Regions from separate parts of the Telluria sp. RT2P19 genome, predicted to be linked through region 1. Evidence: predicted binding sites of a transcription regulator. Region 1 holds the regulator's gene; each other region holds the start of a gene.
What was found. Region 1 encodes LexA, which represses DNA repair genes until DNA is damaged. Its sites were predicted from a motif close to ACTGTATNNNNATACAGT; they were not measured.
Positions count from the first base shown of each region.

Region 1 (3,271 bases):
GCAGACGGTGGCGGCCCAGGGCGTGGATGTCGCCTTTGTCGACGCCACCGACGTGGCCCAGGTCGAGGCGGCCTTGTTGCCGAGCACGCGCATGGTGTTCGTCGAGACCATCGCCAATCCGCGCACGCAGGTGGCGGACCTGGCGCGCATCGGCGAACTGTGCCGGGCGCGGGGCATCCTGTACGTGGTCGACAACACGATGACCACGCCCTGGCTGTTCCGTCCGAAGGATGTGGGCGCCGGCCTGGTGGTCAACTCGTTGACCAAGTCGATCGGCGGGCATGGCATCGCGCTGGGTGGCGCACTGACCGATACCGGCCTGTTCGACTGGGCGGGGTATCCGAACATCGCCCAGAACTTTCGCAGGCAGGCACCTGCCGCGCAAGGCATGGCGCAATTGCGCGCCAAGGCGCTGCGCGACTTCGGCGCCGCGCTGGGGCCGGAAGCGGCGCACCACATCGCGGTCGGGGCCGAGACGCTGGCGCTGCGCATGGAACGCACCAGCGCCAACGCGCTGGCGCTGGCGACGATGCTCGAAGCGGACGAGCGCGTGGCGGCCGTGCATTATCCGGGCCTGGCATCGCATCCGCAGAACGGGATCGTCAAGGCCTTGTTCCGTTCCGGTGGCTCGCTGCTCAGTTTCGAGCTCAAGCAAGAGATTGATCCGTTCGACTACCTGAACCGCCTGCAACTGGCAATCCCGGCGTCGAACCTGGGCGACAACCGGACCCTCGTGATCCCGGTGGCGCACACGATCTTCTTCGAGATGGGGCCCGAGCGGCGCGCCAGCATGGGCATCGCGGAAGGTTTGATCCGGGTGTCGGTGGGCATCGAGGACACGGACGACCTGGTCGGCGACTTCCGCCAGGCGCTGGACGCGTAAGGCGAGTAAAAGATGGGTTGATGGGGCCGGCGATAGCCGGTCTTGTCATATTTGCGGTTGAGCCCAGCCGTAAAACACGGCTATCATGGACTTTTACCAGCCCAGCCTTGCCAAGTGCCCATGAAACGATTCCTGTCCTGCCTCTCCCTTTCGGTCGCCATGGTGGCCGGCGGCGCCGCCTTCGCAGGCGAGCTCGAGGATGCCAACGCCCTGTTCGAGAAAAAAGACTACGCCGGCGCGCTCAAGATCTATACCAGGCTGGCCAACGCCGGCAATCCGCAAGCCCAGCAGCAACTGGGGCAGATGTACTGGTACGGCGAAGCCGGCGCGGTCGACGAAGCCAGGGCCAGGGAGCTGTTTGAAAAGTCGGCCGCCAAGGGCAACAAGGTCGCTGCCGATTCGCTCGCGGTCATGCAGCAGCGCGTGGAGCGCCGCGCCGAGATCGATTACTGGATCAAGGGCTACGACGGCGCCGACCTGCAGTCGGGCGAATACCGTTGCCCGTCGCCCCGCATCCCGGCGGTGTCGAAGGTGAACGACGACATCGAGCGGGTGAACAAGGCGGTGACCAACTGGCAGGATTGCTACAACAAGATGGTGACCAACCTGAACGCGCAGTCGCCGCTGACCAAGCGCATCCCGCCCGATATCGCCAAGCTGATGAACAAGCAGGAAACGGAAGCCTCGACCGCCTACCTGGAACAGGTGCGCCAGAACATCGCCGAAGGCGCGAAAGTCAATTCGAAGATGGTGCTGGCCGATTTCGCCGCCTGGCGCAGCGCGACCGAAGCCTTCGTGGAGCAGCACAATTCAGTGGTCAACAAGGCCAAGAACTAGGCTGCAAAAGGAAGCGCCGGCACATGGCCGGCGCAGGTACTTGAAGCAGATACTGCCGATTAGTTCCAGCTACGCATCAAGCCAACCGCCAGCCCCTCGAGCGCGAACTCTTCGTCTGGCGTGACCTGGATCACGCTGAAGTCGGGATTTTCTGGCAGCAGCTCGACCAGGTCGCCCGTCTTGCGGTAGCGCTTGACGGTGACTTCTTCGCCCAGGCGGGCGACGACGATCTGGCCGTTCTTGGCGCTGTCGATTTTCTTGACCGCCAGGAAGTCGCCATCCATGATGCCGGCATCGCGCATCGACCAGCCCTTTACTTTCAGCAAAAAGTCGGGCCGCGCCGCGAACATCGCGGTGTCGACGTTATAGGTCGCTTCGACGTGTTCCTGGGCCAGGATCGGATTGCCGGCGGCGACGCGCCCGACCAGCGGCAGCGACATCAGGGAAGGCGGCGGCATCGGGATCTGCACGGCGGTGGCGCCGACCAGGCGGATGCCGCGCGAAGTGCCCGGCGAAATCTCGATCGCGCCCTTGCGCGCCAGCGCTTGCAGGTGTTCTTCGGCCGCATTGGCCGAGCGGAAACCCAGTTCGGATGCGATCTCGGCCCGGGTCGGAGGGAAACCCGTGTTCTCGATCGCTTCCTTGATCAGGTTAAGGATCTGTTCTTGCCTTGCAGTGAGCTTGAGCATAAATATCTTGCGGAAACGGGTTGTAGAGGTAGACTGTATTTTTGTACAGTATTCTGCTATACGCAAGGGATATACACGAAAAAGCGCAAAAAAAGCGCACAAGAAACGAAAAACCCGCGCTTGTCCAGTGTAATTGTCGAGTGAGGGGCACTTGGAAACGCAGGTCTTGACGGCCATGTTCCCATTTCGCCCAATCCACGCTATACTAGCTGGCTGTTCCCTTCCCACACTCGTCTTGACGCCGAGGTGGGCATTTGTTTAAAACGTCCTCAAGGAGTAATGCATGCGTCATTATGAAATCGTTTTTATCGTCCATCCGGACCAGAGCGAGCAAGTCCCGGCGATGATCGAACGTTACAAGGCCACGGTGACCAGCCGCGGCGGTAACATCCATCGCGTGGAAGACTGGGGTCGCCGCCAGATGGCTTACCAGATCCAGAAGCTGCCGAAAGCACACTACATCTGCCTGAACATCGAGTGCGACAACGAGACCCTGGTCGAGCTGGAAACCGCATTCAAGTTCAATGATGCCGTCCTGCGTCATCTGACCGTCAAGATGAAGAAAGCAGAAACCGCACCGTCGCCGATGATGAAATCGGTGCAGCGCGAAGACGCAGCCAAGAGCCACCGCGCAGAAGCAGCCGCTCCTGCAGCAGCTCCAGCCGCTGCCGCTGCCTAAGTCTTTCCCAGGAATCCAGCAGCAAGCAGTAGAAGAACCGGGTGAACCAGCTCCAGCTCGTGGCGACCATCGCCGAGCGTGACGTACTGCGCTACACCCCGGCCGGCGTGCCGATCGTTTCAGCCATCCTGATGCACAGTTCGCATCAGCGAGAGGCGGGGATCGATCGCCTGGTCGAGTTCG
Region 1 is NZ_JCASIL010000010.1:89,340-92,610, forward strand. It holds gene AC56KW_RS13975 (cystathionine gamma-synthase family protein) at 1-883, shown strand, start outside; gene AC56KW_RS13980 (tetratricopeptide repeat protein) at 1,004-1,720, shown strand; gene lexA (transcriptional repressor LexA) at 1,780-2,409, opposite strand; gene rpsF (30S ribosomal protein S6) at 2,693-3,088, shown strand; gene priB (primosomal replication protein N) at 3,130-3,271, shown strand, end outside.

Region 2 (3,271 bases), on a different contig from region 1:
CCGGCGGGATGCAGGCCAGCGCCAGTTCGATGACGTCGAGCGTGATGCCGTCCCAGTGCACGAACGGCGACTGCAAGCCGGTTTTCTCGTGATAGTTGCGGCGGATCGTGTCGCGATAGCTGCCACTGTCAAGCTCCGCCAGGCAGGCGGCGAATTCAGGCTGCCTGCGCTGGTGGAAGTCGGCGCTGTGCAGGTCGGCCGGACCACGGTGGAAGGGGTGGAAGAAGGCGCCGGGGATGGCGGCGAACACGGCGCGCCAGCACAACAGGCCAAACAGGGTGTTGGCCAGCGCGTTCTCGACATAGAACACCGGTGCGTCGTCCTGATGCAGGTGGCCGCGCACGGCGCCTTCCACCCAGCGTTCGCCATTCGGCGGCGCCAGGCGCAGGTCGATGCGGTCGACGACCGTCTTGCCGCGCGGGGCCAGGCGCGCGTGGCCCAGGCGACGCGCCAGGCGCGGCGCGATACGGGCCAGGTGCTGGCGCTCGGCCTCGTTTTCGGGCGCTGCCTGGGCCAGCGTGAGCAGGGCGTGGGCCTGGTCGAAGCGTTCGTGTTTTTCGAGCACCCGGATTGCGCGGGATCGCGCGCCGGGAAAGCGGCAGCGCGCATAGGCGGCGTAGGCGCCGTCCCAATCCTTCAGTTTTTCGTAGTGCTGGCCGATGTGGAACACGAGCTTCTCGCGCCGGCTCTCGAGCCAGTCGTTGTCGAAGGCGTGCAGGGGCAGGTCGCGCACCACCTCGTCCACGTCCTCGCCGGCGGCAAAGCGTTCGCGGCAGGCGTGCAGCTGCAGGTAGTGGTCGACGTCGACGCGCCGGCGGAAACCGCGCGAGGCCGGCGAGATATCGACGGTCTCGTAGCGGAACAGGCCCAGGTCGGACAGCACGAAATCGGTCCAGCCCTGGTGCAGGTTGCCGAAGAAGACCAGCCGCAGGCGATCGCACAACGGCTTGACCAGGATGCGCCAGGCGACGTCGGGACAGGCCGGATGCCAGGCGGAGAAGCGCCGCGCTGCGGGGAACAGGGGGCGCAGGGCGTCGAGCTGCGCTTCCTTGCGTGCGCTCTTGCGCTGCAATTGCGCGCCGAAGGCGTCGGCAAGCTCGGGCTTGGACAGCAGGTCGAACAACTCGTCGAGGGTAAGCTCGGGGTCGGCCTCGATCCAGCCGGTGCCGAGCAGGTGTCTGGCGGCCTCGACCGGGCAACCGATCTCGGCATAGCTCAGTTTGCTGGCGCGGAACAGATTCCCCTTGCGCATGACCATGCGCACGAACAGCGCGCGCGCGCTGTGCGGAAGGGTGGGGAAGGCGGCCAGGAAGGCGTGTTCGCCGTCGTCGAGCAGGTCGCCATAGCGTTCGCCGATCCAATCGAGAACGCGCTGGAAGTTATCCAGATAATAAAACTCGTTTTCCAACACCCTGATCATGACCAAACGCCCACCTGTACTTATATACAGTATAGCGCTTTCCGGCCGCGATCGCCTGGCAGTTTGCCCGCATCGGCACCGAGCGCGGGCGTTTTTACAACGCTGCTAGCGAGCCGGACGTGTCCGGCAGGGCCCGTCGGCGCAGGCGACGGGCGCCTCGCCTTCGCCGGGCCCGGCGTGGAAGTCGGCGTGGGAGATCACGGCCGAGATCAGGGCGACGTCGCTGTCGTCCTGGGCCGCGCCCGGGCGCGCCGGGTCGACGGTGCGGGGCGGCCGCGAGGACTGGCGCGGCGCTGCTCCTGCCCGGCCTTGCGCCGCCGACGCGCGAAGACGGGCGCCCGCCCCCGCGCGCGGCTCCGGACGCCGTGGCGGGGGCGCCTTGACCTGCGCCGGCGCAAGCCTGGCCGGGGCGGGCCGGGCGGCCGCCGGTTCGAGCAGGCGCAGCGCAGGAACGGGCGCCGGAGCGGGCGGCGCCAGGACAGGCTCCGGAGCAGCCTGCGGCGCCAGGGCGGACGCCGGCGCGGCATCGACGATCAGGGCCGTCGCGGCCGGCGCATGCGCTGGCGGCGCGCTCGCCGCCGCAGGAGGAACTGCCTCGGTACGCGCCATCTCGAGCGGCGCCGGAACGGCGCCTTTCGCCAGCCATGCCAGGGTCGCCGTCAATCCCAGCGCCAGCACGGCCGCCATCCCATACCACGCCAGGCGCGCACCGTTGCCGGCCGCGCCGCGGCGCGCCGGCGCGCGCTCGAGCTTGGCAAGTATGCTGTCTTCATGGCCGCCGCGGCGGGAAGACGACATCAGGTTGGGACGCAGATGGGGATGCATGCGGTTGTCTTGATTTTCGTCTGATGGACGCACGACATTACTCCTAAGATTGGCTTCTCCTGTGCTGATTAGAAACAATCCTGGGGAGTCCGATGCTGATCTTTGTCGCCCTTCTGTACGTTTGTCTGGCATCCGGCCTGGCTTGGCTCGTTCTTTTTCCAGGCGGACAGTCCCTGGTATCGCGCGGCGTGCAGGCCGTGCGGGGCCTGGCCGACCGCGTCGTCAGCGGCCGCGATGCCGCCACGCGCGCCGCCGCGGCCATGCGCGACAGCCTGACCCTGGCGCTACGCGAGCGGGTGCTGCAGGGACTGCGGGAGGGCTTCGTCCGCCACCGCGTGCTGCTGGCGATCGGCGCGCCGGCGGTCCTGATCCCGTCGCTGCTGGCGCTGGCCCTGAGCAATCCGGCGATGCTGCCGGCGTACGAGGGCAGCGCCGCCTTGCCCGACGAGCAGGTGGCGGCGCTGCTGGCCGGCGAACAGCTGGTGCCGCCGATGGCGCCGCCGCCCGGGGCGTTCACCACGACCGAGGTCGAACTGGTGCGGCCGATGCTGGTCAATGCCAGCCGCAACTGGGGCTTGCTGCATCCCGACTTCAACCAGCGGCTGCTGTTGGCGTTCAAGATCATGAAGGAACAGCACGGCTACGAGATGGCGCTGCTCGAAGGCTACCGCAGCCCGGCGCGCCAGGACGAGCTGGCGGCCGCCGGCGGCCACGTCACCAATGCGCGCGCCTTCCAGAGCTGGCACCAGTTCGGCCTGGCCGCCGACTGCGCCTTCCTGCGCGACGGCAAGCTGGTGATTTCGGAAAAAGACCCATGGGCGATGCGCGGCTACCAGCTGTACGGCCAGGTGACCGAATCGCTGGGACTGACCTGGGGTGGACGCTGGAAGATGATGGACTTCGGCCACATCGAACTGCGGATGCGTGGCGTGATGGGGCGCTGAGCCGGCGTGGGCGCACGGCTGTTGTGCGATTTTCGGAATTTTGGCCGCGTTGCGCAGAGTCAAGCGGCGCCTTGTAGGCGCG
Region 2 is NZ_JCASIL010000024.1:45,354-48,624, reverse strand. It holds gene AC56KW_RS22990 (VRR-NUC domain-containing protein) at 1-1,420, opposite strand, end outside; gene AC56KW_RS22985 (hypothetical protein) at 1,526-2,245, opposite strand; gene AC56KW_RS22980 (M15 family metallopeptidase) at 2,338-3,189, shown strand.
Region 2: a site for LexA is predicted at 1,434-1,451, ahead of AC56KW_RS22990 (VRR-NUC domain-containing protein). Genes of this name have one in related genera too.

Region 3 (3,271 bases), on a different contig from region 1:
GGAAGTGGACGAACAGGTTCAGCCAGTCATGCCAGCCGAACGCCAGGGTCGGCGCGCTCATGGCTTGAGGGCGCGCCAGGCCAGCACGCAGCCCAGGCCGCCGAGCAGGGCGATGACAAGCGCCAGCGGCACCCGGATCCAGGCCAGCAGGACGAAGCCGGCGCCAGCGATCGCGATGCAGGCCGCGAGCGGGATCACGTTCTTCGACAGGGCCACCGACATGCGCAGGCCGGTCGCGGCGATCAGGCCGGCGGCAACGGCGGCCATGCCGCGCAGGGCGCCCTGCACCTGGGGCAGGGTGGAAAACTGGGCGTAGACCAGGGCCAGGCACAGTACCAGGATCAGCGGCACGGTGAGGATGCCGGCCAGTGCGCTCATGGCGCCGGCCAGGCCGAAGTGGCGAGTGCCGATCATCATCGCCAGGTTGCAGACGTTCGGGCCCGGCATGATCTGGGCGACCGACCACTCCTCGATGAATTCCTCGTTGCTCATCCAGCGCTTGCGCTCGACGACCTGCTGCTGGATCACGGCCAGTACGCCGCCGAAGCCCTGCAGGGCGATCAGCGTGAACGATACGAACAAGTCGGTCAGCGACGCCGGACGCGGACGTTCGGGGACCGGCATGGGCAAGTCGGCTGCTGGCGAAATGGGCGTTGCCGAAGGAACGGGGGAGGGGGAAGCGCTCATTCGGCGATTATCGCCGCTCGCCGCGCGTCCTGTCCATGCGCAACCCGCGGCGGATAAAGCGCTCAGCCGCCGCCGATGCCTTCCATTACATGGCCGGTCCCGCCGCACTGCGGACAGGGTTTTCCGTCGGCCAGGGTGCCGCGGCCGGCGCAGGCGTCGCACACGTTTTCACCGGCGCCGGGCGTGCCGGGGGCGGCTTCGTCACCGGGGTTCAGGTCGGGATCGGGCTGGATGCTCATGGATGTCCTCGCGATTGGTCGTATGCAGCCGATTGTAGGCAGGAAGACAGCAGGGCGGCGCAGCGCAGCGCAGACGCCGTCGTCGGGTACGAATTGCCCTCGCATTGATACTGGTCTGACATTGACTTTGAGCGTGCATCGTCAATACTCGTGATGCCATTCATGCTATGCCAGCGACATAACTCATCGGAGACAAGCGCCATGAGCCCTTTCCGTGCCCAGGAAATCAACCAAGGCCTTGCGGCTTCCTTCGAAATCAGGCGTAACACCTGGCAGCGCGACGTCGTGACGCGCGGCATCGCCACCTTGCATGAGTCGGGCGTCATGCCCGCCGTCGAGTATCTCAAATCGCAGGGCGTGGGCGCGCGCGTGATCGAACGCGTGGTCCTCGAGCCGGAACGGCGCCGGGCGGGCGCTTGAAAGATGGCCGGCGCGACGTTTGTGCTGGCATCCGGTCGACGAATTATTTATGGCGGATAAGGTGTATGCTTAAGGCAACTGCATGTAAACCTTTGATTTTGATCGTAAACGGGATTGCCTTCCCAATAGGCAAATTGTTGAAACCCGCACCATGGGCCGCCTCCAGCGTGTCAAGCCCCCGCTTTTCCACATACTTATTCACAGACTTTGTGGATATCCAAAAAACGCCTTGATTATCCGTGACTTGGCAGGAAATGTTGAGGCCCTGGCGCATGCCGTTCCTGACGACGGTTTGATGGCGTCGGCCTGCGACGCCAACTTCTGCTTGCGGCGCTAGACTGGATAAATGTACAGTATGGCATTTCCAGATTGCTCAGCCATGTCCGCCGTCGCCGATCCGAACGCTCCACCGCCTGCCACCGACGACCCGTTCGCCTGCCTCAACCCCGAACAGCGGGCGGCGGTCGAGCATGACGTCGGCATGGCGGCGCCGCGGCCCTTGCTGGTCGTGGCCGGCGCCGGTTCCGGCAAGACCAATACGCTGGCGCACCGGGTGGCGCGCCTGATCCAGTCGGGAGCGGATCCGCAGCGCATCCTGCTGCTGACCTTTTCGCGCCGCGCCGCCACCGAAATGACCCAGCGCGCCGGTGGCGTGCTGCACCGGCTGTTCGGGCTCAAGGGGACGCGATCGCAGGTCACCTTGCCCTGGGCCGGCACCTTCCACAGCATCGGCGCGCGCCTGCTGCGCGCGTTCTCCGGCCGCATCGGCCTGGACGAGGGGTTCACGATCCACGACCGCGGCGACGCCGAAGACCTGATGGGCATGGTGCGCCACGAGATCGGCCTGAGCCGCCTTGAAAAACGCTTCCCGCTGAAAGGCACGTGCCTGTCGATCTACTCGCGCGTGGTCAATGGCCGCGAGCCGCTGGACAAGGTCTTGCAGGCATTCTTTCCCTGGTGCAGTGAATGGGAAGCGCAGCTCAAGACGCTGTTCGGCGCCTACGTCGACGCCAAGCAGGAGCAGAACGTGCTCGACTACGACGACCTGCTGCTGTTCTGGGCCGAGATGGCGGCCGACCCGGTGCTGGGGCTCGAACTGGGCGCGCTGTTCGATCACGTGCTGGTCGACGAGTACCAGGACACGAACCGCCTGCAGGCTTCCATCGTCACCGGCATGAAGCCCGACGGCCGCGGCGTGATGGTCGTGGGTGACGACGCCCAGTCGATCTATGGTTTTCGCGGCGCCACGGTGCGCAATATCCTCGATTTCTCGAGCCAGTTCTCGCAGCCGGCGCAGCTGATCACGCTGGAGCGCAACTACCGTTCCACGCAACCCATCCTGGACGCCTCCAACGCCGTGATCGGCGCCGCGCTCGAGCGTCACGCCAAGACGCTGTGGACCGACAAGGTGTCCAGCGTCAAGCCGCAGCTGGTCTTGATTCCCGACGAAGCCGAACAGGCGCGCTGGGTCTGCAACCGCATCCTCGAACAGCGCGAGGCCGGCGTCACGCTGAAGTCGCAGGCGGTGCTGTTTCGCGCCGCCAGCCACAGCGCCGCGCTGGAGCTCGAACTCATGCGCCGCAACATTCCTTTCGTCAAGTTCGGCGGCCTGAAATTCCTGGAAGCGGCCCATATCAAGGACGTGCTGGCGCTGCTGCGCTTTGCCCAGAACCCGAGCGGGCGGCTGGCCGGCTTTCGCGCGCTGCAACTCATTCCCGGCATCGGCCAGGCCACCGCCGCCCGCCTGGTCGACGCGGCCGGCACGAGCGACGATCCGGTGGCGGCGCTGGGCGCCTTCGCGCTGCCGGCGCGCTGCAGGGCCGATTGGGAAGCCTTTTGTGCGCTGTACCGGCGCCTGCGCACGCCTGGCCTGCGCTGGCCGCTGGACCTCGAACTGGCGCGCGATTGGTACCAGCCGCACCTGG
Region 3 is NZ_JCASIL010000003.1:387,319-390,589, reverse strand. It holds gene AC56KW_RS06005 (chromate transporter) at 1-61, opposite strand, end outside; gene AC56KW_RS06000 (chromate transporter) at 58-687, opposite strand; gene AC56KW_RS05995 (hypothetical protein) at 750-926, opposite strand; gene AC56KW_RS05990 (hypothetical protein) at 1,128-1,346, shown strand; gene AC56KW_RS05985 (hypothetical protein) at 1,390-1,620, opposite strand; gene AC56KW_RS05980 (ATP-dependent helicase) at 1,726-3,271, shown strand, end outside.
Region 3: a site for LexA is predicted at 1,684-1,701, ahead of AC56KW_RS05980 (ATP-dependent helicase). Genes of this name have one in related genera too.